Regions from separate parts of the Sporosarcina sp. FSL K6-3508 genome, predicted to be linked through region 2. Evidence: a T-box and tRNA genes for the amino acid it is inferred to sense, from the RefSeq annotation. Region 2 holds a T-box; the other holds one or more tRNA genes.
The links. The T-box of region 2 lies ahead of thrS (threonine--tRNA ligase). A T-box ahead of a tRNA ligase gene usually reads a tRNA of that ligase, here a tRNA-Thr.
Positions count from the first base shown of each region.

Region 1: it has a tRNA-Thr gene. The T-box ahead of thrS (threonine--tRNA ligase) is inferred to sense a tRNA for this amino acid. The anticodon was not compared.

Region 1 is NZ_CP152016.1:3,264,855-3,269,282, reverse strand. Features, by position in the region: gene gerD (spore germination lipoprotein GerD) at 1-405, opposite strand, end outside; gene MKX97_RS16240 (KinB-signaling pathway activation protein) at 736-1,419, shown strand; gene MKX97_RS16235 (hypothetical protein) at 1,455-2,120, opposite strand; tRNA gene MKX97_RS16230 (tRNA-Asn) at 2,297-2,371, shown strand; tRNA gene MKX97_RS16225 (tRNA-Thr) at 2,379-2,454, shown strand; tRNA gene MKX97_RS16220 (tRNA-Glu) at 2,471-2,545, shown strand; tRNA gene MKX97_RS16215 (tRNA-Tyr) at 2,626-2,710, shown strand; tRNA gene MKX97_RS16210 (tRNA-Gln) at 2,757-2,831, shown strand; gene MKX97_RS16205 (EAL domain-containing protein) at 3,050-4,428, shown strand, end outside.
Region 2 is NZ_CP152016.1:2,110,702-2,115,129, reverse strand. Features, by position in the region: gene MKX97_RS10390 (helicase DnaB) at 1-548, shown strand, start outside; gene dnaI (primosomal protein DnaI) at 549-1,490, shown strand; T-box leader at 1,678-1,904, shown strand; gene thrS (threonine--tRNA ligase) at 1,952-3,886, shown strand.

The DNA.
Region 1 (4,428 bases), 1.2 Mb from region 2:
CATTTGCTTCATCATGTCTGGCTGTCCAAAAAACTTTTCCATTTCCTTTTGAAACGATGCATCTCCCATTAAATCCTTCATAATATCTGCTTGCTGCTTTTTCATACTTTTGGCGATAGACTCTGTAAATTTCGGATCTTCAAATGCGGTTTTCCAAAACTGTTCACCCTCTTTTGAAAGCAGCACATTCTCAATGCTTTCTTTCACTTCTGGTTGTTCCAATACTAAAAGCTCCCGAAATTCGGGATCTGTCATCAATTTGCGTAATGCTTTTTTTCCATCTTCCGTTTGGATCGCATCCGTCATCATTTTTTTCATTTCATCATAACTCGGACCTGACTGTTGTCCGTTGCTGCAACCCGCTAGGAATACAAGGAATAGGAAAATGCCTGCCAATTTTTTCATTCCGATCAACCTTCCACTTGTATTTTCATTTATTGTTCACAATATTAGAGGGAATATGCATGATTCGTTCAATGAAATAGATTTTTTTGTCGAACGTTGATACACTAAGTGAGACATGAAACAATTAAGCGATGGCATAATTGCGTCTGGATTTTGATACGAGTTAGCTCGATTAACTCCTTTTAAAATCCATGATACCTTCTGCCGGAGGCACTATTTTCTTCAGAGAGCGTCTGAATACCCGCTGAAGAGGAAATAAAACTGCATTCATCTCGCCATCTATAGAGGTGGGAGTCTTCTGTTGAATAAAGATAAAAGGGGAACAGTGTTGTGACAATACGAAATTGGGTAAAATTTTTCTTGCGCGCTATGGCCATTGGTGGAAGTATCACAGCCATTGTCGGGTTAATTGTACGTTGGGACTTCTTTTTTGGGTATATACAGGAAGGTGAGATTTGGCAATTTCTTGGTGCCTTTTTATGGATGATCTTTTTAGGCTTCACGATGAGTGTTATTGCGCAGATGGGTTTTTTCGCCTATTTAACAGTTCACCAATTTGGCGTCAATCTGTTCCGCACGCTGACATTGTGGAACTGGGTGCAAGTCCTGATCATTGCAGTTGTGTTGTTTGATTTAGTCTTTTTCCGCTTCCAGTTAACGAAGGAAGATACAGGAAGAACGTTCTTGTATATTTTCTTGCTTTTGACACTCGTTATAGTGTCTGCGGTAACTGCATACTTTAAAGCGCAGTGGACGAAAAAACATGCACTGATCTCCGCTCTATTCTTTATGATTGTGATCACAACACTTGAATGGTTGCCAGCTCTAATGGTCACATCAGGAAATAAAGATGAATGGGTAACCATCCTTCTGTTTCCTTTGCTGGCAGTGAACGCTTTTCAACTATTAGTATTGCCTAAATACAATAAGCAATCCGATATTGATAAGGCTAAATTGGACAAGCGTCGTAATGAACGAAAAAAAGCTAAGCAAAAATCATCAAAAGCTAAATAAATGTAAAAAACCGACAGAATGCCGCTGTCGGTTTTTTACTTTGGAATTTTTTTAGTTTTAATTTTGGGTTGAAAAAGTAGATCTTCAACAGATTGAAACGGTCGGCTCGCCATTAAACGCTCTATATCCTCCACCTGCGCTCGTTCGTCTAAATGGTGAGGAATGGAAATGATATCACCTGCTGCAGCTTTGGGCAAAGCACCCTCTTTCCAATGAACAGTCGAACCGAGCGCATTGATTTCTGCTTCGTTTAACTTATGTAGCAGAGGCTGTGGAAATTGCTCATCAACAGTGCGAAACCATAATGGCCTTGTTTCAAAAAAAGTCTCAAACTGATCCAATTGCTGTTCAAATAATTCACGATCGACCTCATACCTATTGCCTTCCTGCCCAAGCAATGCGACAGGCAAAGAACGCTTCTTCATCTCTTCGACGAGGTTTGGAAAGCGGGATGCCCATTCTACGTCAACAAACAGCAGCGGATATGGTTGAGTCAGCTGCTCCAAAAGATCCTTCACTTCTTGCTCGCCAAATGAAATGTTAATGGTCAAAGCAGAACCTTGGGAACCTCTTACGATGACTGTCGGGTTTTCGGTTAAACGAAAAGCAGTCGTTAAAGCGGGGGATGGTTTGATCAGTTGTGGCAAATATAAAATAAGTAAAAAGCATAGTGTCAAAAGGAGTATGATTTTTTTGAGCATACAGATCTCCTTATTTTTAAAAGTATAAATTAATATATGAAAAAGCCTTGACGCATATGACCGAGCCGCTATATAATAAAAAAGGTTAAAGTATTAAAAGAAAGTTGTTGCACATACTTAATAAGTGTGATACAATGATTTTTGTCGTTAGAGATAGCAACTAACTATTTTATTTTTCCGCAGTAGCTCAGTGGTAGAGCAATCGGCTGTTAACCGATCGGTCGTAGGTTCGAATCCTACCTGCGGAGCCATTTCTATGCTTCCATAGCTCAGCAGGTAGAGTGCTTCCATGGTAAGGAAGAGGTCGCCGGTTCGAGCCCGGCTGGAAGCTCCATGAACGCTATTTTCATGGCCCCTTGGTCAAGCGGTTAAGACACCGCCCTTTCACGGCGGTAACACGGGTTCGAATCCCGTAGGGGTCACCATTATTTTTATAACAAGTTAAGTAATGCGCGTCATATCTCGTTGAAGAAGCGAGTTGAGCGAGAAATTGTAATTTTAACACGGTGGGGTAGCGAAGTGGCTAAACGCGGCGGACTGTAAATCCGCTCCCTCCGGGTTCGGCGGTTCGAATCCGTCCCCCACCACCATGTTTGTTTTATTTTACACTCAATAAGAACGTAACCAGCTTCACGTTGGGGTATAGCCAAGCGGTAAGGCAACGGACTTTGACTCCGTCATTCGTTGGTTCGAATCCAGCTACCCCAGCCATTTTACTTTTATTAAAGAATATAATGCATAATGAATCCTTATTATTATTAAAATAATGAAGGGTTTTTTTGTGTTTAAATTTAAGTGATAGGTATAGAAGAGAATGATTAATCGTGTATACTATTTAATAATACATATAGGCATTTTCTCTTGTAGAATAAATAAAAATATATAAACATAGGGATTGTGATATAGATATGCAAGAGTTTCTTAATGGTATGGAGAAATTCATCAAACCTAATAGTTCAAAAGGATTGCAAAAACTTCTTGGTGACATTGCCTACACTTTGGAACAGGCCGCCATTGTTTCCATTACCGATCCTCGGGGAACGATTCAATACGCCAATGAAAAATTTGAAAAACTCTCAAAGTATCCATTAAAAGAACTAATTGGAGCCAATCAACGGATTGTCAATTCTGATTACCATGATGCTTCCTTCTTCAAGGAAATGTGGGCGACAATCGGAAGTGGAAAGACGTGGAGAGGAGATATCCGAAACCAAGCCAAAGACGGGTCCTATTATTGGGTTGATACAACGATTGTCCCTTTTTTGAATGACAAAGGCAAACCCTATCAGTACGTATCCATCCGTTATGATATTACAGCTAGAAAGTTGATGGAGGAAGAGATACGAAAAAACGCAGAGCTCTATGAAATTATTACAACCAATGCTTCAGACTTCATTGCAATCATTGATCGCGATGGGAAGTTTCAATACTTGTCTCCTTCTTTCGAAAATTTGTTGGGCTACTCTTTGGATAGCTTGTATTCTGATACGTTATATTCCATTCTCTATAAAAAGGACCGTCAAAAAGTAGAAAGGAAGATTGCGCAATTCAAAGGGTTTCATCGGAAGGCTATCGGTTTAGAATATTCCATGCTGGATGTGAAGGGTGGCTTGCATGTCATGGAAGCCAAGTTAAATGAAGTGCGAGGCTCCATTGATTACGAAGACCAGCTATTGGTCGTCATGCATGACGTGACAGAGCGTGTGAAATCTGAAGAAAAGATCAAACATCTTGTCTATAATGATCAGCTAACTTCTTTGATGAACCGTAATTCATTCCGCGAGCAATTGGCTCTAGCTTTTGAAAGGGCAAAGACTAGGAAGCAAGTATTTGCGCTCGTACATATCAATATTGACCGTCTGCGTTACGCCAACGATCTTTTAGGTCATGAGGCGGGGGATTACTTGTTGTCGATGGTCGGTGAAAGATTAAAAAAGAAAACCGGTCCGGAAAGTTTGCTGGCACGGATTGCTGGAGACGAATTTGCTTTTATTGTAACGGGGTTGTCGGACGAGACAGAAATCTACAATTATGCTGAAGAAATACGGTTGTATTTGGAGCAACCTATTCAGGTGGGGCAACAAACGTATTCGTTATCTATTAGTTGTGGTATCTCAATGTATCCTGAACATGCCAATCAACCGTCTGAACTGGTGACGAAAGCGACATTGGCGCTTGGAAAAGTGAAGACGCGAGGTGGCAGTGACAGTGAGATGTATGAGCATGGTACCTCTAAAATGTCATTGGAAAGAATTTTATTGGAAAATGAAATGCGGAAAAGTATACAGCAACAGCATTTTTATTTGGA
Region 2 (4,428 bases):
CTCGTTTAAAGAAAGCATTCGCTTTACCGGTAAATGATGAGCCAATGCCAGAAGACTTGAGTCGGGAAGAAGAGTTGGTTTATTATTTAGAAAATATTTCTACAATTGATATGCTAAGGCAGATTACTGACAAAGAACCATTATCAGTCGATATTAATTTAGCAGAAGAACTTATTCTGACTCACGAGTTTCCAATTGGTGTTGTAAATGCGTTGTTCCAATACATCATGTTGCGTAACGATATGAAAATTACGAAAGGCTTTGCAGAACGCATTGCCTCTCATTGGGCAAGTAAAAAAGTAGAGGATGTCAAGACAGCGCTTGAGCTTGCACGAAAAGAACATGATAAATATATGAAGTGGCTAAAAGAAGGAAAACAGCCGAATACAGGTACACGAAAACCAATTCGAGAAGAGAAAGTGCCTGAATGGTTTGCCAAACGTACCAATAAATCGAAAAAAGCAGAAACGCCTTCTGATTTTAACGTAGAGGAAGAACGACGGAAATTAATGAAGGAACTGGGGATTCAAGAAACAGAGGTGAAATAATTGGAACGAATCGGAGATGCTATGAAGCGGGTGGTCAATGCTCCTTCATTGGCTGCAAAATACGAGGAACTTCGGCAAGAAGTGCTAGAAGACATTGCTGTCCAGCAATTCATCAGTGAACATTCAGACGAAATCAATACAGAAGTAGTGAATCGCAGTTTAGGGAAACTGTATGAGTTCTCAACCGCCTCGCATGCTTGTGAACGCTGTCCAAACCTAGAAGGCTGCGTCAATGTCATGAAAGGATTCGAACCCAAACTGGTAATCGCACAGCGTCTCATCGACCTGGACTACGTCGTCTGTCCGACCAAGCAACTTGACGATGAACGTCGAAATGTATCGAAAATGGTCAATAGCATGTATATGCCAAAAGATGTGATGGAAGCTCGACTGTCAAATGTCGATTTTAAAACTGAAGACAGCCGTGTCCAAATCATGCGGGCTGCGAAGAATTTTTTGAACACCATTGACTCCACAGGTGAGATTCCTGAACGCGGTTTGTATTTGTATGGAGATTATGGAGTTGGGAAGTCCTTCATATTAGGCGCTTTGGCGAATGAACTGGCAACACGTAAAATTCAAACAGTTGTTGTATACGTCCCAGAGTTTTTACGTGAAATGAAGCAATCTATCCAAAACCAGACATTGGATGAAAAAGTGGAATTCGTCAAAAAAGCTCCGATATTAATGTTGGATGATATCGGTGCTGAAACGATGTCAAGCTGGACCAGAGATGAAGTGCTCGGTACCATCTTGCAATATCGAATGGCCGAAAAATTGCCTGTCTTCTTCACATCCAATTTCGATTACGATGTGCTCGAACATCATTTGACCACATCTCAGCGCGGTGAAAAGGAACCGATGAAAGCAGGCCGGCTCATGGAAAGAATTCGCATGGTCAGCACTCCGCTCAAACTGGGCGGTAAAAACTGGCGGGATTGATGTTATATAATGTTTTTTATTAAGGCTTAAAGCGTCCCGTCTGCAGCATAAATCTCGTGTCGCCGCTAAACTTTACTTATGCCATTTCATCGGATTTTGGTTATGAAATTAAGGAAATAAGAAAATAAACTTGCAATTCCGCTCAGACTTTTTTATACTATTACTCAGTTCAATATAAATAATTTGTCAAAATGCATCGAAGAGGACAACAGTTACTTTTTCACCTTTCAGAGAGCAGGGGCATGGCTGAAACCCTTGCAGGCAGGAAAAATAATTTACCACCTCCAAGCAGCATCAGTGAATATAGTAGCTGATGACGGTAACGGCCCGTTAGCCGATCGAAAGCTTCATCTATTCGCAAATGCGAACAGAAGGAAGAAGGGTGGAACCACGAGCTCAAGCCTCGTCCCTTTAGGGATGAGGCTTTTTTGTGTTCAAAAAAAGAAAGGGAGTATGGCAAAATGGCAGAAAACATTCATTTAACTTTTCCGGATGGAGCAGTAAAGGAATTTGAAAATGGAACAACAACAGAAGATGTTGCGGGGTCTATCAGTCCTGGATTGCGAAAAAGTGCATTGGCAGGGAAAATTGGAGATCAGCTAATCGATTTGAAAACACCGATCCATGAAGATGGGGAAATCAGTATCGTGACACCAACTTCAGACGAAGCATTGGAAATCTTACGTCATAGTACTGCTCACCTTTTAGCACAAGCTGTCAAACGTAAGTTTCCTGACGCGAAGCTTGGAATCGGTCCGGTTATTGAAAACGGATTTTACTATGATATCGATTCACCGACGCCGATCACAGCAGAGGATCTACCAGAATTAGAAAAAGAAATGAAACGGATCATTGGTGAAAATCTTCCTATTGTGCGTCATGATGTTTCACGAGAAGAAGCAGAAAAACGTTTCAAAGAAATTGATGATGAATATAAATTGGAACTTCTTGAAGCAATTCCCGAGGGTGAACAAGTCTCAATCTATGAACAAGGCGAGTTTTTCGACCTTTGCCGTGGAATTCACGTACCGTCTACCGGTAAACTAAAAGAGTTCAAATTGCTCAGCATTGCGGGCGCTTATTGGAGAGGGAACTCTGACAATAAAATGCTTCAACGTATTTACGGAACAGCTTTCTTCAAAAAAGATGAACTGAAAGAGCATTTGCGTTTATTGGAAGAAGCGAAAGAGCGTGACCACCGTAAAATCGGTAAAGAACTGAACCTTTTTACGAACTCTCAAAAAGTAGGACAAGGTTTGCCGCTATGGCTGCCAAAAGGCGCTACAATTCGTCGAGTCATCGAACGGTATATTGTAGATAAAGAGGAAAGACTGGGTTACGATCACGTCTATACACCTGTTTTGGGAAGTGTAGATTTATACAAGACATCCGGACACTGGGACCACTATCAAGACAGCATCTTCCCGGTGATGGAAATGGATAATGAAAGCCTGATCCTGCGCCCGATGAACTGTCCTCATCATATGATGGTCTATAAGAATGGTATTCACTCTTACAGGAACTTACCTGTTCGAATTGCTGAACTTGGAACCATGCATCGTTATGAAATGTCTGGGGCACTTTCCGGTTTGCAAAGGGTACGCGGAATGACGTTAAACGATGCGCATATCTTTGTTCGTCCTGATCAAATTAAAGAAGAATTGAAAAATGTAATTTTATTAATTATCGAAGTGTATAAAGACTTTAATATTAAAGATTATACGTTCCGTCTGTCATATCGTGATCCCGCGGATACAAAGAAATACTTTGATGATGATGAAATGTGGGAACGCGCACAGTCCATGCTGAAAGAAGCAATGGATGAGTTAGAGCTTCCTTATACAGAAGAAGAAGGCGAAGCCGCATTCTATGGTCCGAAACTGGATGTTCAAGTGAAAACAGCTATCGGCATGGAAGAAACACTTTCTACGGCACAACTCGATTTCCTTCAGCCTGAACGCTTCGACTTAACGTACATTGGCGAAGACGGGAAACAACATCGTCCAGTCGTCATCCACCGTGGTGTCGTATCCACAATGGAACGTTTCGTTGCATTCTTAATCGAAGAATATAAAGGAGCTTTCCCGACTTGGCTTGCACCTGTTCAAGTAGAAGTGATCCCGGTCTCGCCTGAAGTGCATTTCGACTATGCAATTCAAGTGAAAGAGCAATTGACAGCAGCTGGATTCCGCGTCGATGTAGACAGCCGTGATGAGAAGATCGGTTACAAAATCCGTGAAGCGCAAGTTCAAAAAGTACCTTATATGCTCGTCCTTGGAGATAAAGAGGTCGAGTCCGGTGAGGTCAATGTCCGGAAGTATGGTGAACAAAAATCCGAAAGCATGTCTTTCGAAGCGTTCTTGGAATTGATTCAGGAAGACGTGAAGAAAGACTAAATCTTTTTAGGGGTTTGCTTTCTCTAACTGGACAATTAGTTTTGTGCCGTCGTTCGACTTATAGTGTGTCCGGGACGAAGTACATGTTGTGCTTTGGCACCGCTACGCCGCTGGGGATTGCCTCCCGCTAAGAGCCAACTAGCAAAGGACGCTAGCTGTCTCTTGGCTTCGGCCGACCCCGCAGTTGCGGCTTTGCTGGTTTGATGAAGCTAATAAGCGTATTGTTTAATACTAAGAAAGCTCCGGCACCTGGTTTAGTAGTCAGAAGCCCATGAGCGAAAATATATACCCGGGGCTTTCACTTACTCAACGAAGGCGCCTTACAAGCGGTAGGCGGAGTGATGAGACAGACAGGCGCTTTTCCTGACTGGCTCGTCGCGGGAGCCATCCGCAAGCGCCAAAGTAGTTTCAATGACGTTACTCATTTTTTGTTCCGTTGCTCGAATACCAGTGTGTCCTAGACAGAGTACATGTGGTGCTTTGGCACCGCTACGCCGCTGGGGGATTGCCTCCCGCCAAGAGCCAACTAGCAAAAAGCGCTA